DNA from 4 places in the Neobacillus sp. GCM10023253 genome. Region 4 is predicted to be linked to each of the others. Evidence: riboswitches for the same ligand, from Rfam matches in the RefSeq annotation. Region 4 holds a riboswitch; each other region holds the start of a gene.
What was found. A riboswitch is a leader RNA that binds a small molecule or an ion and turns the genes downstream of it on or off. The one in region 4 is predicted to bind cyclic di-GMP.

Region 1 (5,102 bases), on a different contig from region 4:
TCTCGTGCCTCATTTCAGTCGTTGCCCGCCATTTTCCCCTAACTTAACTATTGGTAATAATCGGATGGATTTGTGTCTTCTAGTACACCATTTTTTGAACCATAAGAACCGTCCCTCTGCCTCAAAGCTGACTCAGCACAGGCAATTGTGAGGCAAGAGAACCGTCCCCGTGCTTCAATCTGAGACTATTGATGTATTCCATTATTTTTTTAAAAAAGTTATTATATTTCGTTGTAATGGTTTAATGATGTTATAAAGTCTTGGAGTAGAGGGAAGGTATTTTTTGAAATGTCTTTGGATTCTTTGGTATTGGCTTTTTCAACGGCGGACATAGACTATGACATGTTAAAAAATTTAGGAATTTCGATTGGAATTTTGGCTGTATTTATTCTTTTTAGAAACCTGTTTACTAAATATGTGTTTCAGTTGATTGTAAAATTGACCCGCAAAACACCGACTGAATTTTTAACACAGATTTGTTTGAGTTTTGAACGTCCTTTAGGGTGGGCGTTTATTATTGTAGGTTTGTACCTGGCGATGGATTATTTCCCTTTTATGGAGCAGCAAAATGCGTTGTTTATCAAATTTTTGCGTTCGATGATCATTGTTTTAATTACGTGGGGATTGTTTAATTTGTCTTCTCCTAGCACAGGAATCTTGATCAGTGTTAATGAAAAAATGAACAATAAGATTGATTTGATTCTTCTTCCGTTTATTTCAAGGACCATTCGCGTCATTATTATCGCCATTAGTATCAGTATTATCGGGCAGGAGTTTAATTATGATGTCAATGGATTGGTTGCCGGCCTTGGCTTAGGGGGACTTGCCTTTGCTTTAGCGGCAAAGGAAGCTGTCGGGAATCTCATTGGCGGGGTCGTGATTGTCACGGAAAAACCATTTTCGATTGGAGAGTGGATCAAGACGCCGAGCGTAGAGGGGATCGTCGAAGATATCAATTTTAGAAGCACGAAGGTTCGAACCTTTAGCCAAGCTCTAGTGACGGTTCCAAATGCGACACTCGCGAACGAAGCGATTACGAACTGGAGCCGTATGGGAAAAAGAAAGATCGATTTTCACTTAGGACTTAACTATAAAACCACGAAGGAAGAATTGGAACGAGTAGTAAGGCGGATTGAACAATTGCTAAGGACGCATGAGGAAATCCACCCGGATACCATTATGGTCGCGTTCGACCACTATAACGAGAGCAGTCTTGATGTTCTAATCTACTTTTTCACAAACTCGACCGTTTGGGCAGAACACGTAAAAATCAAACACGAAATCAATCTAGAAATCATGGCGATACTAGAGGAAGAGGCAGTAGAAATAGCCTTCCCGAGCCGAACCCTCTACGTCACACCACAAACAAACGAAGTATTCCAAACAATGGGCTCTGTTGATTGAGTGATGCATGGGGACGGTTCTCGTGCATCATTTTTTGGAGCATAGTTGTGTTATTTAAGCGTTTGACAACTATTTTGATGCATAAGAACCGTCCCTCTGCATCATTTTAACGGGACCATCTACTCATTTTTTGTCGTTTATTATATATTTAAGTAGAAAATGATGGACGAGAGTCTTTTGGGTGTCGTTCTTCATTTGTAAAAGGCAAATCTATCGAAAGGTAGAGACGCAAAGTCACAGGCCTAAGGCGTATATCGCTATGGCGGCTGGGTTACCAAATGGAGAATCGCGAAAAGGCTCTAGCTTAATAGGGTTTATTTCGAGATTCTTCCTTTAAACATAAACTAGTTTAGGAGGAATTTTTTTATGGTAAAAAATGTTCAGTCATTCAAAAAGGTTCGCAATGTCCTTGCAACAAGCGTAATAGCTGCGGGATTTGTGTTCACTGGTGGAGTTGGTTCGGCGTTTGCGGAGGAACCCGTGACCACTGCTACACCAACAGAAGATACTGTTCAACAGGATCAGACGGTTCAGGTAGGACAAACTGTTGATGCAACTACTGAATCTGAATCAACCGATGCAGAGGCAACATCTTCGGTGGCATCCGAACCAACAACTACCGTGGATGCTGGGGCTGCAGCCGATACTACTGAAACAACAACCGATGCTGCGCAAACAGAGGGTACGACAGAAGTATCAGGTGAAGAACCATCTTTACTACCTGGAGATTTTCTCTACTTTGTAAAAAAATTAATGGAGAATGTTCAATTAGCGTTAACCTTTGATGAAGTAAAAGAGTCGGAACTGCTGGCTTCTTTCGCGGAGGAACGCATTAAAGAGGCGGAGGCATTGCTAGCTTCTGGCGAAGAGGAATTAGCCAATGAAACTCTTCAACAAGCGCTGGAACAACAAGAATTGGCTTTGGCCAAATATCAGCAAGGCGAGACGGTTGAGGATTCTCAGCCTGGGACGTCCGAAGATGAAACAGCGACTAACGATGAAGGTATAACTGTTGAAGGAGACGAAACGGCAGCACCTGTTGACCCAGTCCGGGCAGCGATTGAGGCTAAGTTTGCTGCTAACTTGTTAGCTTTGCAAACCGCCTTGGAAAAAGTGGACAACCCTCGTGCAAAAGAGGCATTAGCCAAGAACGTCAGCAAAGTACAAGAAAAGATTGAAAAGAAAATCAGCAAGAAGTTAGCGGAGTTGGAGCTTAAGCAGGAAAACACTGGGGACGACCAAGCCGCGGGCGAAGTGGAAGATGAAACCACCAATGTACAGCCTGTAGAAGGAAATATGGAGTCTACGGAAGATACCGCAAATACGGCAGATGTTGAAAAAGCCACGAATGAGGCTGCCGAGGAAACTGAGCAAAAGCCTCTTGAGAAAGTTAATGCAGTTGCAAAGACCACTGTAAATCAAGCTAAAGCAGAAGCACAAAAAATGGCAGAAAGCCAGCGCGAGGCGGCAGTTAAAATAGAGGAACAAAAACGTGCTGATGCGGCAAAACTAGCAGAGCAAAAACGTGAAGAGGCCGCAAAGCAGGCAGAGCAAGCGAAAGAACAAGCCAAAAAGGCTCTGGAGCAACAACGCGAAAAAGCACAGAAGCAAGCCGAACAAGCCAAAAGCGCCCAGGAAAACTCAAAGAAAACAGATGGTCAGTAAAAAGAATGATGCATGGGGACGGTTCTCATGCATCATTTTTCCTTTTTTGAGGCAAAAGAACCGTCCCCGTGCATCACCAGATCAGTCCCCATGCATCACCAGATCAGTCCCCATGCATCACCATTTTTTGTAATCTATTAAAATATGTGAATTTGAATTATAATTTTACTAAATTAATTCCTTGAAATGGGGATGTTTGCTATTTTCAGCTGGGCTGCCAAGGAGGATAACTGATTGATGAATTTGAATGTGGGCGTTAGTAGGAAAATTCCTGTGCCGCTTGTTTTGCTATGTATATTTTTTGCAATCTTACCCGACTTTTTAGATGACTACGAAACGTTTTACATCGACGACATGGCGTGGTTTGCATTGCTTTTCCCGTGCTTTATCTTTTCCTATTATCTAGGATTATATGGCGGAGTTTTTACTGGAATCATCCTCAATGCCTATCATTTAAGCTGGTTTTTTTATGAAAAAAAGTTCCACAGTGAAGATATGATCGATGAAAGCGCGGCACTGCATATTGGTATCTCTGTCATTACGCTATCCTGCTCAATTGGGGTAGGGGTATTAACGGACAAGCTCCAAAATAAACAGCTAAAAATACAAGAGTTAAATGAAAGACTAATGCAAATGGCTTTATATGATTCGTTGACAGGCCTTCCCAATCGACATTATTTTTTGAGGAAATTAGAGCATTCCTTAAGAAAAAAGAAACAGGCTTGTCTGATGTTTATTGATTTGGATGGCTTTAAAAGGGTGAATGATCAGTATGGCCACGAGGCCGGGGATGAGGTTCTAATAGAGGTTTCTCGAAAACTAAAAGAATTAGAAGATGAGGATGTTTTTGTGAGCCGACTTGGCGGTGATGAGTTCACAGTGTTGCTTAAAGGCGCAAACACCCATCAAGCGGAGGCTCTAGCAAACCGGATCTTAAAACTTTTGCAGCTAAGCGTCAACGATTGCAGGGTCTCCGCCAGCATCGGCATCGCCGTCTGCCAGCCAGACGACACCCCCGCCACCATCCTAAAAAGCGCAGACTCCGCCATGTACAACGCCAAACTTGCCGGCAAAAACGCAGTATATGTGGTTTGAAATAGTGATGCATGGGGACGGTTCTCATGCATCATTTTTGGACCGTCGCTGATGCATGGGGACGGTTCTCATGCCTCTAATTTTTTGCCTCCCTAAATGGTAAAAAGATGAAAAACTATTTAAAGTAGTATATGATAGAGCTGTAACCCCAGTTTAACCCCCGGAATCAAGCAGAACCTAGGGACGGTTCTCGCGCTTCTTATTTTAACCCACTTTTTTTAAACTACTTTTATATGACTATTCCCTTAATGATAACTATTTGGTCTACAAACTTTTTATTTATGACGACCTATTGTACATTTTTGAGACATAAGAACCGTCCCCATGCTTCACCTTGTTTCCCCATTTAAATTCAAGGTTAGGTGATTATGATGCCCCGAAGTGCAAGGGTGAAGAGTATGAGCGGTGTTTACCATATTATGTGGAGAGGAGCGAATCGGCAGGAGATTTTCCATGATGATGAGGATTGTAATAGGTTTCTTGATATTTTAGTAAAGTATAAAATGGAATCGGAATTGGAGATATACGCCTGGTGTTTGATGGGCAACCATGTCCATCTCCTTTTGCGAGAGGGTAAGGAAGATATATCTAATACGATGAAGCGGATTGGTGTCAGCTATGCCTCGTATTATAACTGGAAGTACGACACGACGGGGCATTTGTTTCAGGGGCGATTTAGAAGTGAAAATGTAGAAGATAATAGGTATTTACTAACAGTTACTAGGTACATTCATCAAAATCCCGTTAAGGCAGGAATCGCAGACAGGCCAGATGAATGGAGATGGAGCAGCTGCCGTGAGTATTATGGTGAATATCGTGATGGTAGAAAGCTGCTTGATGCAAATTTTATTTTCGGAAAAATATCCCCTGATCAAACCTTTGCGATGGAAAAATTCAAAGAATATAACGAAAAAATTAACAACGATGAATGCCTGGAA
Region 2 (5,102 bases), on a different contig from region 4:
AAGAAGTTGATACTTATTTGAATGAATATGATCAAATTATGATTTCAAGGAGAACGTATGATGGAAGAAGGGTCTCTTTGGCGGGAGAACCTGAAAAGCACGGGATGGATTACGGATGGTGCGAACACACGGCACGAAGATGCACAAGACCGGAAACCATCGCGGCCTCAGCAAGCTTACGAGAAAACCTAAAACAAATTCTTGAACAAAACGGCTTTTCCTTTAAATAAACATGAAGCATGGGGACGGTTCTCATGCCTCAAAATTTTGAGGCACAAGAACCGTCCCCGTGCTTCGCATGCATCACACAGCTGCTTTCTGCATTGGCGGGGCGGCTTTTTGTTTTTTGCTCATGAAGAAGAAGACGCCGAGCAGGACGAGGAGGCCGCCGGCGATTTGCCAGCCTGATAATCGTTCTCCGAGTAAAATGACAGCTAAAATCGTGCTGCCGACCGGTTCGCCGAGAATACTCATTGAAATGGTCGTGGCGTTCACATAGTTTAGCAACCAGTTATTAATTACATGGCTAAGGCTCGGAACGATGGCTAGCAGCAGGAAAATCCCCCATTCTTTAGGCGGATAATCGAGAAACGGCACTCCGGCCCACAGATTATAAACAACAAGCACAATCCCCGCACAAAGGAACACGCTAAAGCTGTATATCCAGTGGGATATATTTTTCACGACGGTTTGCCCAATAAATAAATAACCGACCACCGCGATAACGCTGAAAAAGGAGAGAAGATCGCCACGGATGGCATCAGCGCTTAAACCGAAGTCTCCCCAGCCAATCATCATCGCTCCGATGATTGCAATCCCCATTGTAGCCAGTGCGGAAGCTGTGGTTCTTTCTTTAAAAAGAAAAAATCCGCCAACAAGTGAAATGAGCGGCTGTAGGGCGAGAATGATGGTCGAGCTTGCAACCGTGGTTAACTTTAACGAGCCGAACCAAAGAGCAAAATGCAGGGCCAGAAAGACTCCGGAAAAAAAGAGCATGGCGCCATTCTTTGGACTCACTTTTTTAAACTCCTTGCGTTTCACCCAAACCATCGGTGCCAATAACAAACTAGCAAACAACATTCGGTACATACTTAAAATTGAAGCTGGCGCATCGGACCATTTTACAAAGATGGCCGAAAACGAAATGGCGATAATAGATATAGTAAGCGCCAGGCTGATAGACTTTGAACTTATGGATTGTTTCATTGCTGCTTCCTTCCTTGATGGTGTTTTGATTGAACTCTCACGAATCTATTACTATTATCGCAGATATTGTTCAAAATTCGAAGACCTTTATTTTCCATGTCCGAAACCAATCAAGGGAGGGAATTAATTCTCAACAATAACTATTTAATCTCATTTTATGGTAAGTAATCTTTTGTTCGAGCTTGCACTGCAACTCATAGTCAAGACAGTCTGCAAGCAACAGCTCATGGTAATTCACCCTAAACAAGTGCCACTCTTTTTTGAATTTAGCTAATAATGTATTCATTCCATTTTCAACCCCTCTTCTATTGTCATAAATCGCAGGAGTCCGTATTCGGAAGCTGGCTAGCATGATGATCGGAATGACCAATGACCTTAGCCCCTGTAGCTTTGCGTCGCCATTTTTCAATGGGTTTGCCTTTATCGTACGATTTATGGAATTACTACTATTTTGACGATGAACAACTTGTCTCAGCAAGTGTTTTCGCGTTTTTTATATTGGGAAAAAATTATTCCTGGACTTTCAGAATCATGATATCTACCCTTCGGTTAGCTTGGCGGTGCTCCACCGTATCATTCGGATACAGCGGCTTTTGCTCGCCAAAGCCGGCAAATTGCAATTTATCAGAAGAGATGCTATTTTGCTCGAAAAAGTAAAGAACGGACAAAGCACGGGCAGACGACAATTCCCAGTTCGACCTGAATCTGCCCCCGGTAATCGGGACATTATCCGTGTGGCCCTCAATGCTGATAGGGTTTTGCACTCCTTTAATCAAATCCAGCAAGTCACCCAAAATTGCAGGGGAATTTCCCTTCAATTCGTCGCTGCCGGACTCAAACAAAATGACATCCTTTAGGGAAAGCTTGATTCCCTTAGGCTCGTCTTGAACGGTTATGACCTTCTCCAAGCCGCGTGCCTTTATATAGCTTTGAATATTCTCCATCAGGCTGTGCAATTTTTCATTCTCTTCCTGTTTCTCTTCCTCGCCGGCAGTTTTTTCGAGCGGCTTCACCGCAGGAGAGCTGGCATTTTCTTTTAAAATCAAACTGCTTCCTTTGCCGCTCAAAGCTGAATTCATCGAAACCATGATTTGCTGCAGCTTTTCGGAATTGATACTGCTCGAAGCAAATAGGACGATAAACAGGGCAAGCAGCAGGGTCAAAAGGTCCGCGTAAGGAATTAACCAGCTTTCGTCCATATGCTCTTCAGGGTCTTGCAGTTTCCGCCTCCTCACCGTTCTATTCCTCCTTTCTTACAAGATGGCCTAGTTAAAACGCAGCCTCTATTTTTCCAGCTTGAACTCACAGTCTTACAGACTTTCAACCTCTTTCACAACCATTTCCTCCTGTTTCAAACGTGCCTTTGTTGGCAAATAAACAGCCAGCTTTCGTTCGATCAATTTAGGTGTTAACCCTTCCTGGATGGCAAGAAGTCCCTCCATCATCATCAGCTTCAGGTCCTGCTCTTTTTTCGCAATGCGCTTTAGCTTATTGGAGATCGGATGCCAAAGGACATATCCGGAAAAAATCCCTAACAGCGTCGCGATAAAGGCGGCGGCAATCGAGTGTCCGAGTTTGTCCATATCCTGAAGATTTCCGAGCGCCGCAATTAAACCAACCACAGCACCCAAAACGCCTAGTGTCGGCGCGTACGTCCCCGCCTGGCTGAAGACGAGGCTGCCGGCCTTGTGCCGATCGGCCGCTGCTTCCAGTTCACTGAACAAGATTTCCTCCATTTGGTCCCGGTCACTGCCATCAATAATCATTTCTAGACCATTTTTTAAAAAAGGATCCTCGACGGACTCGGCAATTTCCTCTAATGCGAGTACGCCTTCACGCCTCGCCACCATCGACCAATCCACCATCATCTCGATGACTTCATCTTGGCTGGGCTGCTTTGGTTCGACAAAAGCAATTTTCAACAGCATCGGAATTTTTTTTATTTCACTCAAGGGAAATGCGATAAACAAGGCAGAGATCGTTCCGCCAAAAATAATTAAAAAGGCAGCAGGGTTCGCCAGTGCTTCAAACGACGCGCCTTTTAATACCATCCCTACACCGATAGAAACGATAGCCAGAATCAAACCGATAAATGTCGTCATAAATTTCTCCTTTTCTAATGATTGCTAAAATTAATAATTTATTGTAATTTAGTTTTACAAATATCGACAATCACAAACTTAAGCGTTTGGAAGGTGTTTTCCCTTGAAAGTTAGTCACGGATTTGGTGTCACGAACGATAAAATATTTTTTCAAAAAGAAACGAAGCAAGCTGAATCATCCTCATTTCAACAGATTTTGACAGATTCAAAAACTAATTTGGTAAAAGAGCAGCTCAACTCCCTTTTAGACGGGATTCAAAAGCAAGGGGAGCGATTGGTTCAGTCACGAACGGCCGCTGATCTTCAAAAATATAAAAAATTAATTCAATCTTTTTTGCAGGAAGTTGTAAAAAATGGCCTCTCTTTAGAAATAACGGATTCTTTCACGTCGATGAATAGGGGGAGGAGGCTAAAAATTATTAAAGAGATTGATAGAAATTTGTTGGAGCTGTCGAAGGAAATTTTAGAAAAAGAGGATGCAAATATTCAATTGCTTGATAAGATAGGGGAAATCAAAGGCCTGTTAATCGACCTCTATCTGTAATTTTGACACCAAAAGGATGAAAATGATGAAAAAAATCCTAACGCTAAGTGTAGTTCTCGTGTTAATCATCGCGGGCGGTCTTTTTTACTATCAATATCAAAAAAATAACCCTGTAAGCTCACAGGATAAGACGCTTGATCAGCTCGCTAATCAGACCATTCAAACGAAGCAAATCAGCACCAACCTTAATTCGGAAAACTTAATTCAAGTTCAGTTTTCGATTGAAATGGATTCCAAGAAAACGTTGAAGCAATCAGAAAAAATAAAGCCAATCATTGAAAGCGACATTATCAAGATTCTGTCTAAATCAAATAAAGACGATTTTAAAGATATCACGGCCTTCGAGGGAAAAATCAAAGACAAGCTTAACGAGCGGTTCTCTGATGGAAAAATTATGAACGTTTATACAACGGAACTGTTGATTCAGTAAAATTTTTAAAAAAGGAGAATGACGATGCTTAGAGGGATAGACACGGCGGCGTCCGGCATGATTGCCTTGCAAAGAAGGCAGGAGGCATTGACGAATAACTTAGCCAATATTGAAACGCCAGGCTATAAAAAAGTGGATACAACCTTACGTTCTTTCCCGGAGGTTTTGCTTGAACGGATTCATGACTCTGGGAATGGCAATGGCTCGAATCCGACAGGTTTCTCCTTAGTCGGGTCGCTGCAGCAGGGGGTCTATGCGCAGGAAAATATCTCAAGCTTTGCGCAAGGGGACCTTGTGACCACTGATAATCCCTTGGATGTGGCCATTGATGACAGGGCTTTGGCGGTGCAAAATGGGCAAAAGCCTGGTGCGTTTTTCGCTGTTATGAACGGTGCTGGTGAAGTCCGCTATACCCGAAATGGCAGGTTCACGGTGGATGAGGCGGGACAGCTTCGAACGACGGAGGGATATACGGTGCTAAACCCTAATGGCCAGCCAGTTCGGACGAGTGCGGAATTGGCCGGCGGTGATGTTTCTATTAGTGCGGACGGGGAGATTATTCTTTATCCGGATGACCTTTCTAGGAGTACGGTTCTGGATCGGATGGGGCTTGTTTTGATCCAAAATCCTAATGACCTGATCAAGGAAGGAAACGGTCTGTTCAAGCTGCAGGGAGGCGGAAACCCGCCGCCGTTATTGACCGAATTGCCGGCCGGTGTGCAACTGCGCCATAAGATGATTGAAAAATCGAATGTTGACCCTACGATGACAATGACGAACATGATGGAAAACGTCCGTATTTACGAAGCTAATCAGAAGG
Region 3 (5,102 bases), on a different contig from region 4:
ATATCGGCATCCGTTAGCCCTTTATTGTCCTTAATCGCTGTCCGTACTACGTTGGCAATAATATTTCGGATATTATCCTGCGTATCCGCTGTTAAGGATGCAGGATTTTTCGGATTCGGCGGTTCCACTCCGACGTTAATGGTCAAATCGTCAATCGTATACGGACTTTCGACCATTTCCTTTGTAATCCGGTTGAATTCATAGTTGACGCGATTAACTTTTTCCTGGTAGTCATTTTTTCCGCCGCTTCCTTCAGCAGCATAGGCAGGCACATCGCCTTCACCGGTGCCGTCTACACCGCTCGGAACGGCCCCCTCGCCGCTGTAGGATTTCGTGACCTCTTCAACACTAACGGCCATTCCCTTATCGGAATTCGGGAGCGGTTCGACTAAGTTTTGCTGCGTCTTCACCTGGTCGAAATTCAGCTTCACAAAGGTCTGGACCAGCACCTTATCCTGCCCAAGCATCGTGCCGAGCATCTGCTGGATGCTGCGCTGAATGTCTGCCTCTACCTTTTGCTTGATTTCCCGTTGGCTTTCATAGCTATCTACCCCGGCAAAGGCATTATCGCCTGACTGCGGCAAGGAAAGAAGCTGGCCATTTTCATCGGTGATGACGATGTTTTCTTCAGGCAGATTCGGAATGCTCTTCGATGCCAAATGGTATAGAGCTTTAATCTGCTGTTTTTCCAATTGATAGCCGGGCTCGAGGTCAACAATAATCGATGCACTGGCTTTCCCTTCTTCCTCGGGCCGAATAAACACGCTGTCCTTTGGAAGAGTAATCATGACCTCCGCATTTTTGACGCCGTTGATTTTCGTCATCAAATTGGCCAGCTGCCCTTGAATGACCTCTCTCTCGATGGCATCAAGTTCGCGATCAGTGACGCCGAATTTCAAATCCTTGGTCTGTTCTGAAAAACTGATCGGACCGCTTTTTGGAAACCCTTCTGCCGCCAAGTTGACGATCAGATCTGCAGATTGCTCTTTTGGAACGAGAATTTGCGTGCCATTGTTGGTCACTTCTATGTCCGTGACCCCCTGCTTTTCCAAGACGGCCTTAATCTCGCCAATTTCTTTTTGACTCAAACTATTGGCATACAAAGGAACAAGGCTGGGCTTGGAAAAATAAAAAATACCAAAGCTGAGCAGGGCCACTAGTAAAATAAACGTCCCGATATATAATGTTTTATTTTTCTTGCTCGCGTTTTTCCAAAACTGCGAGAGTTTTTCCTTGAAATCATTTAATTTCTGATTCATAAGCCCTCCGCTATGCTAGCCAAGAATCGACTGCACCTTTAAAACCTGCATTCTCATGACTTCCTGATAAGGTTGTGCAAAGGAACCAACCCTTTGCTTCTGAAAAGTGATGCACAAGAACCGTCCCCATGCCTCAAACTTGCATTCTCATGATTTCTTGGTAGGCTTCGACTACTTTGTCCCTTACTTGGGTTGTCAGCTGCAGGGCGATTTGTGCTTTTTGTGCAGCTATGGTGACGTCATGGATATTTTTTATTTCACCTATGGCTATTTTTTCGGACATGTTTTCCGATTGGACAATCGTTTCATTTGCTTTCTGTAAGGCCTCGCTTAACGAGTTCGAAAAAGAGGTGCCTGACACGGAAGCGGGCTGCGTATTTTGCGCTTTTCCCACCAAAGAGGTTTGCGCCGGAAACAGCTGATCAATTCTCATTTTTTAACACTCCTTATCTGCCAATATCTAAAGCTTTCAGTGACATACTTTTTCCGACATTAAAGGCTGTGATGTTCGCCTCATAAGTACGGGAGGCAGTCATCAGGTCGACCATTTCTTTTGTAATGTCAACGTTTGGCATCATCACGTAGCCTTCATTATTGGCATCGGGATGGGTCGGGTCATAAACCGTCCGAAACGGAGTCTTGTCTTCTACGATTCTTGTAACCTTGACCCCATTTGAATTCATTTCATTTTGCAAGAATTGGCTGAACGGAGTTCCTCCCGTCCCATTCGCTTGCACCTCGACCATCTTCCGCCGGTAAGGCATCCAGACCCCATCCACCAATTGGCCCCGAGTGGTCGTCGCATTGGCGATATTGGAGGAGATTGTATCCATTTTTAACCGCTGGGCGGTTAGGGCTGAAGAACTAATATTTAAGGGTTGGAACATCGACATTATGAATCACCTACCTGCTCTTAATTGCTGTTTTGAGTAAATTGAATTCTTCGCTTATCTGGTACGATAATGTTTGGTACCAAATCGAGTTTTTGGTCAACTCCGTCATCTCACTATCCATATCCACCCCATTGCCGCTATTTTGCAACACAGTAGGTTCCTGGGTAATCAAAGGCTGGCTTGAAGCAGCTATGCCGATTGGGATATGCTTGGCATTGGTTCTCTTCCCGTCAAAGCCAGTACCGGAAAGTTCTTGTTTTAAAATGTCTTCAAAAATAACTTTTTGGGGTTTATAGTTTGGGGTGTTCACATTGGCGATATTGTTGGAAATGGCATTATGTCTTAACACAGAGGCATTTAAAGCACGTTGCACTAGATTGATGTTTTGAAGTATCGACATGGGTCAGCTCTCCTATAAAAATTCAGAATATTTAAATTTTAATTTTTAGGACATAAAAAAGACCATTCCGAAGAATAGTCTAATAGGGTAAACTATGAGTCTCTTCGGCAACTGGCTGGCGTAATCCATTAGGATCCTTAGCCCCTATAGCTTTGCGTCGCTGGGTTTCCCCAGGTTTGCTATTATCGGATTGTATTTGTCGATTTTTGGAAAATCATATTGTCGAATTTTTCCTACAAAAATAATAATACAATGGTTTTAGTCAGTTGACAACAAATTTAATTAAAAAGGCCTACTTAACTAAAATTAGTTAAGCAGGCCGTACTATTTTCAGCGCTTCTTTCCAGGTATCCTGCAGTTCTGTAAACATTTTTTCCACTTCGATTAACAGCTGCTCGTCCTTTTTGATATTCGCCTCTATTAACTTTTCCTTCATGTAATCGTAAAGTACTACAAAAGATTTTGAGATTTCGATATCCATATTCAGGGTTACCATTAATTCGGAAACAATTTTTTGAGCCCGCTGGATTCGGTCATTCGCCCTTTGCCAGTCTTTTTTCTCCATCGCTATTCTGGCCTGAAGGATAAATTTAATCGCCCCGGTATATAACAAAAGGGGCAACTCTTCTTTTTTCGCATATAGTACTTGATTATTTTCGTAAGATTGATAGGCATTGTTCAGAGCCAAAAGTCTCACACCTTCCCTTTATTTTCGCTTATCGTAAAAAATCCCGCTTACCGAAGCAGCAACCGGTTCTCCGTACTGCTGTTTAATGGTTTTCTCTTTTTGGAGAGAACCAATCACCGCAAGAATCGTTTGCTTGGCCCTAGTTAATTTTTCCTGAAGCTTTCGTTCTAACGGGTGAATGCGCCGGAGCTCTTCCTTGATGGCTTCGCTCATGAGGATGGCTCCGTTACGTTGATCTAGCTCGTTTACTTTCTCAATGCACTGGTCCCGTTCTTGGAGCAGCTGTTCAATAAGTTCTACTTCATCCGTTTCTAGTAGATTGCTTGTCAGCTGATAGTACTCTTTTAAAAACTGCTCTTTTTGTTTCTCCATCGATTACATTCCACCACCCATTTGCTGCATCAGCCAGCTGCTTTGCGTATTCGATTTCTGGATGGCCTGCTCCATCGCAGTGAACTGCTTCCAGTAATAGCTTTCCTTTGTCTGCAGGCGTTTCTCCCAGGAATCAATCTGATCATCCAGCCGCTTTAATGCCTTGGAAAGGTAAGTGTCACTCGAATAACCGGCCGTCTTCGTTATGTCCTTCATCGTCTCATTTAGCTGGTCATACAACCGCCAGGCGACCCCGCTGTTTTGAAACTCTTCGGCATTGTTTACCGTGTTGTTGGTGGAAGCCCCTATGTCGTATTTTTTTGAAAAAAGCTGGGCGACTTGGTCTAGATTATTTTCCAGTGCCGCTTTCAATTTCGTTTCATCGATGACGAGCTTGCCATTATCCCGGTAGTTAGTACTTGAGGTGATGCCGATTTCCGCCAGCGTATCGAAGTCACTGTTCATTATGGCAGGGTCTTTGTCACTGACTTTGGAATAGAGGATGGACCGCATTTTGTCGAGAGCGGAGGCAATCATCTGGTCATTTGATAGTAGGCCGCTCTTTGCTTTTTCCTCCCACAGCTCGATTTCTTTGTCCTTCATATCCTTCTTCTGGTCATCTAACAAAGGGGTATAGTCTTTATAGCGCTTTTCGCCCAATTTGTCGTGAAGGGTTTTGATTGTTTCGTTGTATTTGTCGACGAAGCCTTTGATGCTGTCAAAAATCGCATCAACGTCCGGTTTCTTCGTAACAGTGACATTGCTTCCGGCCGGCAGTTCGGTTTTTAGGTTAAACTGGATGCCGTCGTAGGTAAATTGGTTGCTTTTGATCGTGATGATCGTTCCGTTAATGGTGACCTCGCCGGGTGTTGATGAGACGGGCGAGGTACCGACGGCCCCGCTGGCGTTTCCTGCTGGGAAGTCATTCTGCTGGCTGCCCACCGTACCCGCTGCAATCTTAAGCACGTTTGAGCTGTCGGATACATTGGCAATGCTGATACCCATCTGGTCATCCTTTGAGGTGAAAATAATCGCGTTATCGCCGCTGGAATACGTGGCCGTCACCCCTGTTTTCGCGGATAAGGCATTGATTTTTGTAATCGAGCTTTGGATTGTATCCTGTGCAGTAAAGCTGATAGGTTCGTTGTTTAGGGTAAAACTAAATCCCGAACCTAGTTCGGCTTTATCATTGGCTACTCCTGCCTGTGCGAATTTGACAGAGGAAGGTGTACCCGGCTGATAGAGTTTTGCCGAGGAAATCACATATTCGCTTCTGCTTGGGGTGCCTGTTAGGGACGCGTCGACCCTGGCCGAGTCAGAAGATGACAGCTTGCTTTTTTGAAAAGTGGACTCCAGCCTTAGTGCTTCCATCGAAGACCGCAAATCCAGAAATTTGGTATTCAAATCGCGGTACGCATCCATTTTCCATTCCGTCATCGTTTTATTTTGGATTACTTTGTTTAAGGGGATTTTTTCTGCGTTCATTAATT
Region 4 (5,102 bases):
GTTTGTGGTGGTTTATGTAGCGCTGAATACAGGAAGTATTGGGTTTTAGAAATTTTAAAGAGGTGGTCTAAACCACCCCCTTTGGGTCTAATGAAACAATTTTGAAAAAATACTTTTTAGCGAATTCCCTTTTTTAAAATAAATCTCTTCTCGCACCTTTTCATTGATAGCCTGCCAAAGCATGATTTCCACGTCCGAGAGCTGCTTGGATTCCTCCACTTTTAGGAAAGCGGCAAAATAGTCTAACGGCACTCCGTAAAATCTTGAAATATCCGCCATGATCTCAAACGAAACTGACTTACGATCCCCTTTTTCAAGCATGCTTAAATATTGAAGGGTGATCCCAGTCCCCTTTGCAACTTCTTCAAGTCGTAAATTTCTTTCTAACCGTAATCGTCTTAACTCCTGCCCCAATGGAGTGGCCATAGTATACCTCCTTCCCCTACTCAATTTCCGAGCTGTATTTAATCGTTAAGATATAGTACCAGCTAACGGCTGCTTCAAATAATGTGATCATAAGTTCTTCTGATTTTCTAGGAATTTTAAAATATCTTTGTAGTTGATAATGAAGCAGCTCGTGAAAAATAGTTTGTAATTGCTCCGGGTAATCCATTTTTTCGTCGATGATAATCATTTTTTTCTCAGGATAATAAATACCCTTTATATCTTTCAAATCCATAAAAACAATAGGGATCTTATATTTTCTCACTATCTTCTTCGTTAATAAATTTATCTGGGATTGATTAATCGACATAAACTGCTTATGCAGGTATCCAATGATTGTATAGTAGGTAAGAAAAAGAATGAGTACTAGATTAACCTCAAGCTGATTGAAAAAAGATAGTATAGGGAATATAACCGCTACTTCAAACATCATAGGTCCAAACCGGTCCAAAAATAACTTACTGGATACTGCCCCAGTCTCCAGATAAACATAGACATATTTCAGAACGATGCTCAGAGTCAACATAAGCAGCATAGTTAGGTATCTAGCTAAATAAGTCTTGTCACTATATTCATTATAAATCTCGTTACAGATAATGATAGTGATTATATACATGGTGAGCAAGGATATCCTAGCTTGGATACTGCCTCTTTTTTGAATGAAACTGGCTACGAAACAATCAACAAGCAGATAAATGAAACCATAAACAATGGAGAAACGGTCAAATATTAATAAAGATAATATTACATGAAAAAAGGAATAGCCGAAACCGGAAAAAACCTTCAGATTAACTTGGTCAAACAGGACCATAATGCAAAGAAAGAAAACAATATTCCATTCCAGCTCTTTGGGGAAAACAATAAATAAATCTGTCAAAACTATGGAAGGAATCAAGAAGAACAAATAGATATGCTGCCGCCTGAAATGATTCATGACGATTCTCCTGTTAATCAGTACTTTTATACCATTTTTAATTATGTTACTTGAGAAAATTTACAAGTTAAATAATTATTTTTCTACAAAAAATTAAAATTTTGACGGATTTTGTCATTCTAAAATCATTCAATTCCACTATCGTTTAATATATTCTTAATATAGAAGGGTGTAATACTCCAACTTTATTTTCCTCCTATTTTTTAAAACGCACTAACAAAGTTTAGTGCTCTTTTTTATAAATGGGAATGAAATTTGCAAATCTAGCATGAATTATGTCGTAGGAAAAAAACACCATTAAACTATAGTTTAATCTATAATGAATTCATAGAAACGATATTTTTATATTAAAGTGGCCACGCAATATTACAAAATATCGTGAATTAAAGGATGTAATGATAGTTTTTAAATTGGATTTACATCCTTTACTTGGGGAAGCTTTGAAGTATAGCCTTAAATTGGACACTTGGGCTATATGGAGCTAGTAGTGTAACCGGCCCTCTTAGGTTTTAATAAAAACTTTTCTAAGAGGAGAGAGGTCTATGAAGAGGATTTTATCAGGGGTAGCAGCAGGAGCTTTAGCTCTAGGACTTATGGCAAGTTCAGCGTTTGCTGCAGTAACATTCGACTCATCATCAGGAATAGGTTTTGTGGGTAAAGGTGATGTTCAAACTGCTTTAGGCTACAATAATGCCCAAATGCAGAAAGAGGCTAATAATCTCGTTTTCACGTATAAAGCGGAAGATACTTATGCAATAACGGTCACATGGGATACTGGTGAGGGTACAAAGGGGGAGCAAACACATTATGTAACGCATGAAAGAACCTCTTCTATTGATAGCAATGTTTCATACGATCCAAGAAAAGCTAACCAATATACTGGTTTTAATCTGAAAGGATACGAAGGCATTTTAACGGAGGTTGGTGACATCCCTACAATTGGGGAAGAGTTCCCAGGGAAATCAGGGCATATTGTGACTAACGTTGAGAAAGTTTCAACTACCGGCACATTATATGTAAATGGGATTGCTATTCAGTAATACTCTGATTGTGTTTGCAGACTTTGCATGTGAGAGAAGGTGCTCTTAAGGGGTATCTTCTTTTTTGGATTGAATGAGATTCTACAATTCTTTAATAACTTTTGGGGGTTTTGTTGAATTTTGCCGAAAACTAGTTGGAACATGTCGAAGGGAAAAAATACCTATAAACTATAGTTTAAATTATAATATTTTCATAGATATATAGTTCTATAAACAGAACACACCCTATAAAGGTGATATCGATATAGGGGTTAATGGGAAGAGGGTGAGCTATGGAAATTATCATTTCAGGTAATACTTTTATACTTTGGGAAGCGATGATATATAACCGGCAATCTGGACACTTAGGTTATATGGAGTTAGTAGTGTAACCGGCCCTCTTAGGTAGTTCGAAATTAGTTCTAGGAGGATAATCATGAAAAAAAGAGCTCTACGAAAATACCTTAATATAATTTTAATAATTGTATTAATGGGATCATTAAGTTCACCTGGGTTTGTAAATGCCGCTGGAAATGAAGATCAAGGTGCCGGAACCCCTGAATTTTGTGCAAAAAATCCAACACATAAGTCGTGTGCAGCTTATCAAGATAAAACAGCTCCATCATCGCCAACGATTAACTTAAGTCCAAATGTAACTGATTGGACCAATCAGAGTGTTTCGTTTACCCTTACACCAGGAGAAGATACACAGGGTGGGAGTGGAGTTGATAGGACTGAATATAAAATCGGGACTAACGGAACATGGCAATCTTACAACACCGGACAGAGTGTCACAGTACCTGGTGAAGGTGTAATAACAATATTTGCAACCTCAACAGATAAAGCAAATAATACTAGTGCTGAAGCTACAGCAGTTGTAAAAATAGATAAAGCAGCCCCTACAAGCCCAATCTTAACGGCTTCACCAAGTGATTGGACGAACCAAGATAAAGTTACTGTTACTTTATTACCTGGAACCGATAATGGAAGCGGTGTTCTAAGAAACGAATACAAGATTGACAGTGGGAATTGGAAAGAATATGGAAATAGTCCGATTGAAATAACCTCAGAGGGTGTAAAAACAATTTATGGTCGAACGATTGACCGTGCAGGCAATATAAGTTTAGCGGGAGAAACTGTAATAAAAATTGATAGAACGGGCCCAACAACACCAGAGATTCTCCTAAGTACATCCAATTGGACGAACGAAGATGTTACTTTTACTATAACCCCTGGGATTGATAGTGGAAGTGGATTTCAAAAGACTCAATATAAAATTGGAGTAAGCGAAGACAATTGGATAGATTATACCGAAGGCGCTCGAATAACAGTTACAAATGAAGGGGAAACAACAATTCAAGCCAGAACACTGGATAATCTAAATAACCCTAGTGCAGTCGCAGAGAGTGTAGTAAAGATTGATAAAAACGCCTCCTCCCGTCCAACTATCCTATTAAGTCATCCGGATTGGACAAACACAAATGTTACCTTTGAGATTCAAAATGGCGTAAAAACTGGTGGCAGCCCGATTGTAAAAAGTGAGTATAAACTAAATGACGGGAATTGGACCGATTATAAGGCATCTGGAGAAATAACAGCAGAAGGCGTTACCAAAATAACAGCCCGGACAATTGATGAAGCAGGTAATGAAAGTATTGAGACAACAGAATATGCAAGAATTGATATAACCAAACCTTCTTCCCCTAGTATTTCTCCAAGTACTACTGAATGGACTAAAGGAGATGTATCTTTTACTATTACATCAGGAACAGATGAAGTAAATGGCAGCGGTGTGAATAAGACTGAATATAAATTTGGCGAAAATGGTACATGGATTAAATACGAAGGACAAGTAACTTTTAGTGCTGAAGGGCAGACAACTATTTTTGCTAGAACAAGTGATAAAGCAGGGAACTTTAGTGATTCTGTTAGCATAATGGTAAAGATCGACAAAACGGCTCCAAGTGCACCAGTAATAGCTTCCAATCATAACGGCTGGACAAAAGAAGATGTTACAGTAACACTTACTGATGGTCAAGATGAACTAAACGGCAGTGGCTATAGTATAACAGAGTATAAAATAAATAATGGGGAATGGCAAACTTATATATCACCATTCACTATTAATCAACAAGGTGAGTTTAAAATCCATGCTCGTTCAGTAGATAATGCAGGTAACACCACAGAGGCCGACCCAATCGAAGTGAAAATTGACCAGACTGCTCCAACGAAACCAACGATTAATGCTGATACGAATTGGACAAATGCTGATTCAGTAACAGTTACCATAGAAGATGGTACCGACTCTGGCAGCGGTGTAGCGAAAACGGAATACAGAATCGGTGAAACAGGTGACTGGATTACTTACAGTGATTCATTTTTAGTAACAGACCAAGGGGTAAATAAAATTTACGCCCGTTCAACCGACTATGTAGGAAATATAGGTGAAGAAAAGGTTATTGAAGTGAAAATTGACCGTACAGAACCAGATGAACCATACATTAACTTAAGCAGAACTGACTGGACGAAAGAAGCAGTTACCTTTACCATTGAAAACATTAACGATAACCTTAGCGGTGTTTCAAAGATTATGTATAAAATTGGTGATGATGGTGAGTGGTTAGTTTATACCCCTGAGGAAGTAATTACTGTAGATAAAGAGGGGGTTACCCCGATTTATGTTAAGGTAGTTGATAAAGCGGGGA

Region 1: another riboswitch for cyclic di-GMP. It lies ahead of ACFPA1_RS23570 (DUF5667 domain-containing protein); the one in region 4 lies ahead of ACFPA1_RS23970 (OmpL47-type beta-barrel domain-containing protein).
Region 2: another riboswitch for cyclic di-GMP. It lies ahead of ACFPA1_RS22945 (hypothetical protein); the one in region 4 lies ahead of ACFPA1_RS23970 (OmpL47-type beta-barrel domain-containing protein).
Region 3: another riboswitch for cyclic di-GMP. It lies ahead of flgB (flagellar basal body rod protein FlgB); the one in region 4 lies ahead of ACFPA1_RS23970 (OmpL47-type beta-barrel domain-containing protein).

The regions. Positions count from the first base shown of each region.
Region 1 is NZ_JBHSHV010000026.1:192,405-197,506, reverse strand. Features, by position in the region: gene ACFPA1_RS23575 (mechanosensitive ion channel family protein) at 289-1,404, shown strand; cyclic di-GMP riboswitch class I at 1,598-1,683, shown strand; gene ACFPA1_RS23570 (DUF5667 domain-containing protein) at 1,771-3,069, shown strand; gene ACFPA1_RS23565 (GGDEF domain-containing protein) at 3,307-4,164, shown strand; gene ACFPA1_RS23560 (REP-associated tyrosine transposase) at 4,533-5,102, shown strand, end outside.
Region 2 is NZ_JBHSHV010000026.1:48,629-53,730, reverse strand. Features, by position in the region: gene ACFPA1_RS22955 (NADPH-dependent oxidoreductase) at 1-230, shown strand, start outside; gene ACFPA1_RS22950 (DMT family transporter) at 304-1,206, opposite strand; gene ACFPA1_RS22945 (hypothetical protein) at 1,337-1,576, opposite strand; cyclic di-GMP riboswitch class I at 1,540-1,635, opposite strand; gene ACFPA1_RS22940 (flagellar motor protein MotB) at 1,716-2,441, opposite strand; gene motA (flagellar motor stator protein MotA) at 2,517-3,308, opposite strand; gene ACFPA1_RS22930 (YaaR family protein) at 3,412-3,852, shown strand; gene ACFPA1_RS22925 (flagellar basal body-associated FliL family protein) at 3,875-4,282, shown strand; gene ACFPA1_RS22920 (flagellar hook-basal body protein) at 4,307-5,102, shown strand, end outside.
Region 3 is NZ_JBHSHV010000026.1:27,772-32,873, forward strand. Features, by position in the region: gene fliF (flagellar basal-body MS-ring/collar protein FliF) at 1-1,259, opposite strand, end outside; gene fliE (flagellar hook-basal body complex protein FliE) at 1,393-1,692, opposite strand; gene flgC (flagellar basal body rod protein FlgC) at 1,706-2,152, opposite strand; gene flgB (flagellar basal body rod protein FlgB) at 2,163-2,552, opposite strand; cyclic di-GMP riboswitch class I at 2,656-2,743, opposite strand; gene fliS (flagellar export chaperone FliS) at 2,863-3,249, opposite strand; gene ACFPA1_RS22840 (hypothetical protein) at 3,259-3,612, opposite strand; gene fliD (flagellar filament capping protein FliD) at 3,616-5,102, opposite strand, start outside.
Region 4 is NZ_JBHSHV010000027.1:82,037-87,138, forward strand. Features, by position in the region: gene ACFPA1_RS23950 (hypothetical protein) at 1-49, shown strand, start outside; gene ACFPA1_RS23955 (helix-turn-helix domain-containing protein) at 88-426, opposite strand; gene ACFPA1_RS23960 (hypothetical protein) at 443-1,378, opposite strand; cyclic di-GMP riboswitch class II at 1,803-1,884, shown strand; gene ACFPA1_RS23965 (hypothetical protein) at 1,921-2,418, shown strand; cyclic di-GMP riboswitch class II at 2,720-2,803, shown strand; gene ACFPA1_RS23970 (OmpL47-type beta-barrel domain-containing protein) at 2,834-5,102, shown strand, end outside.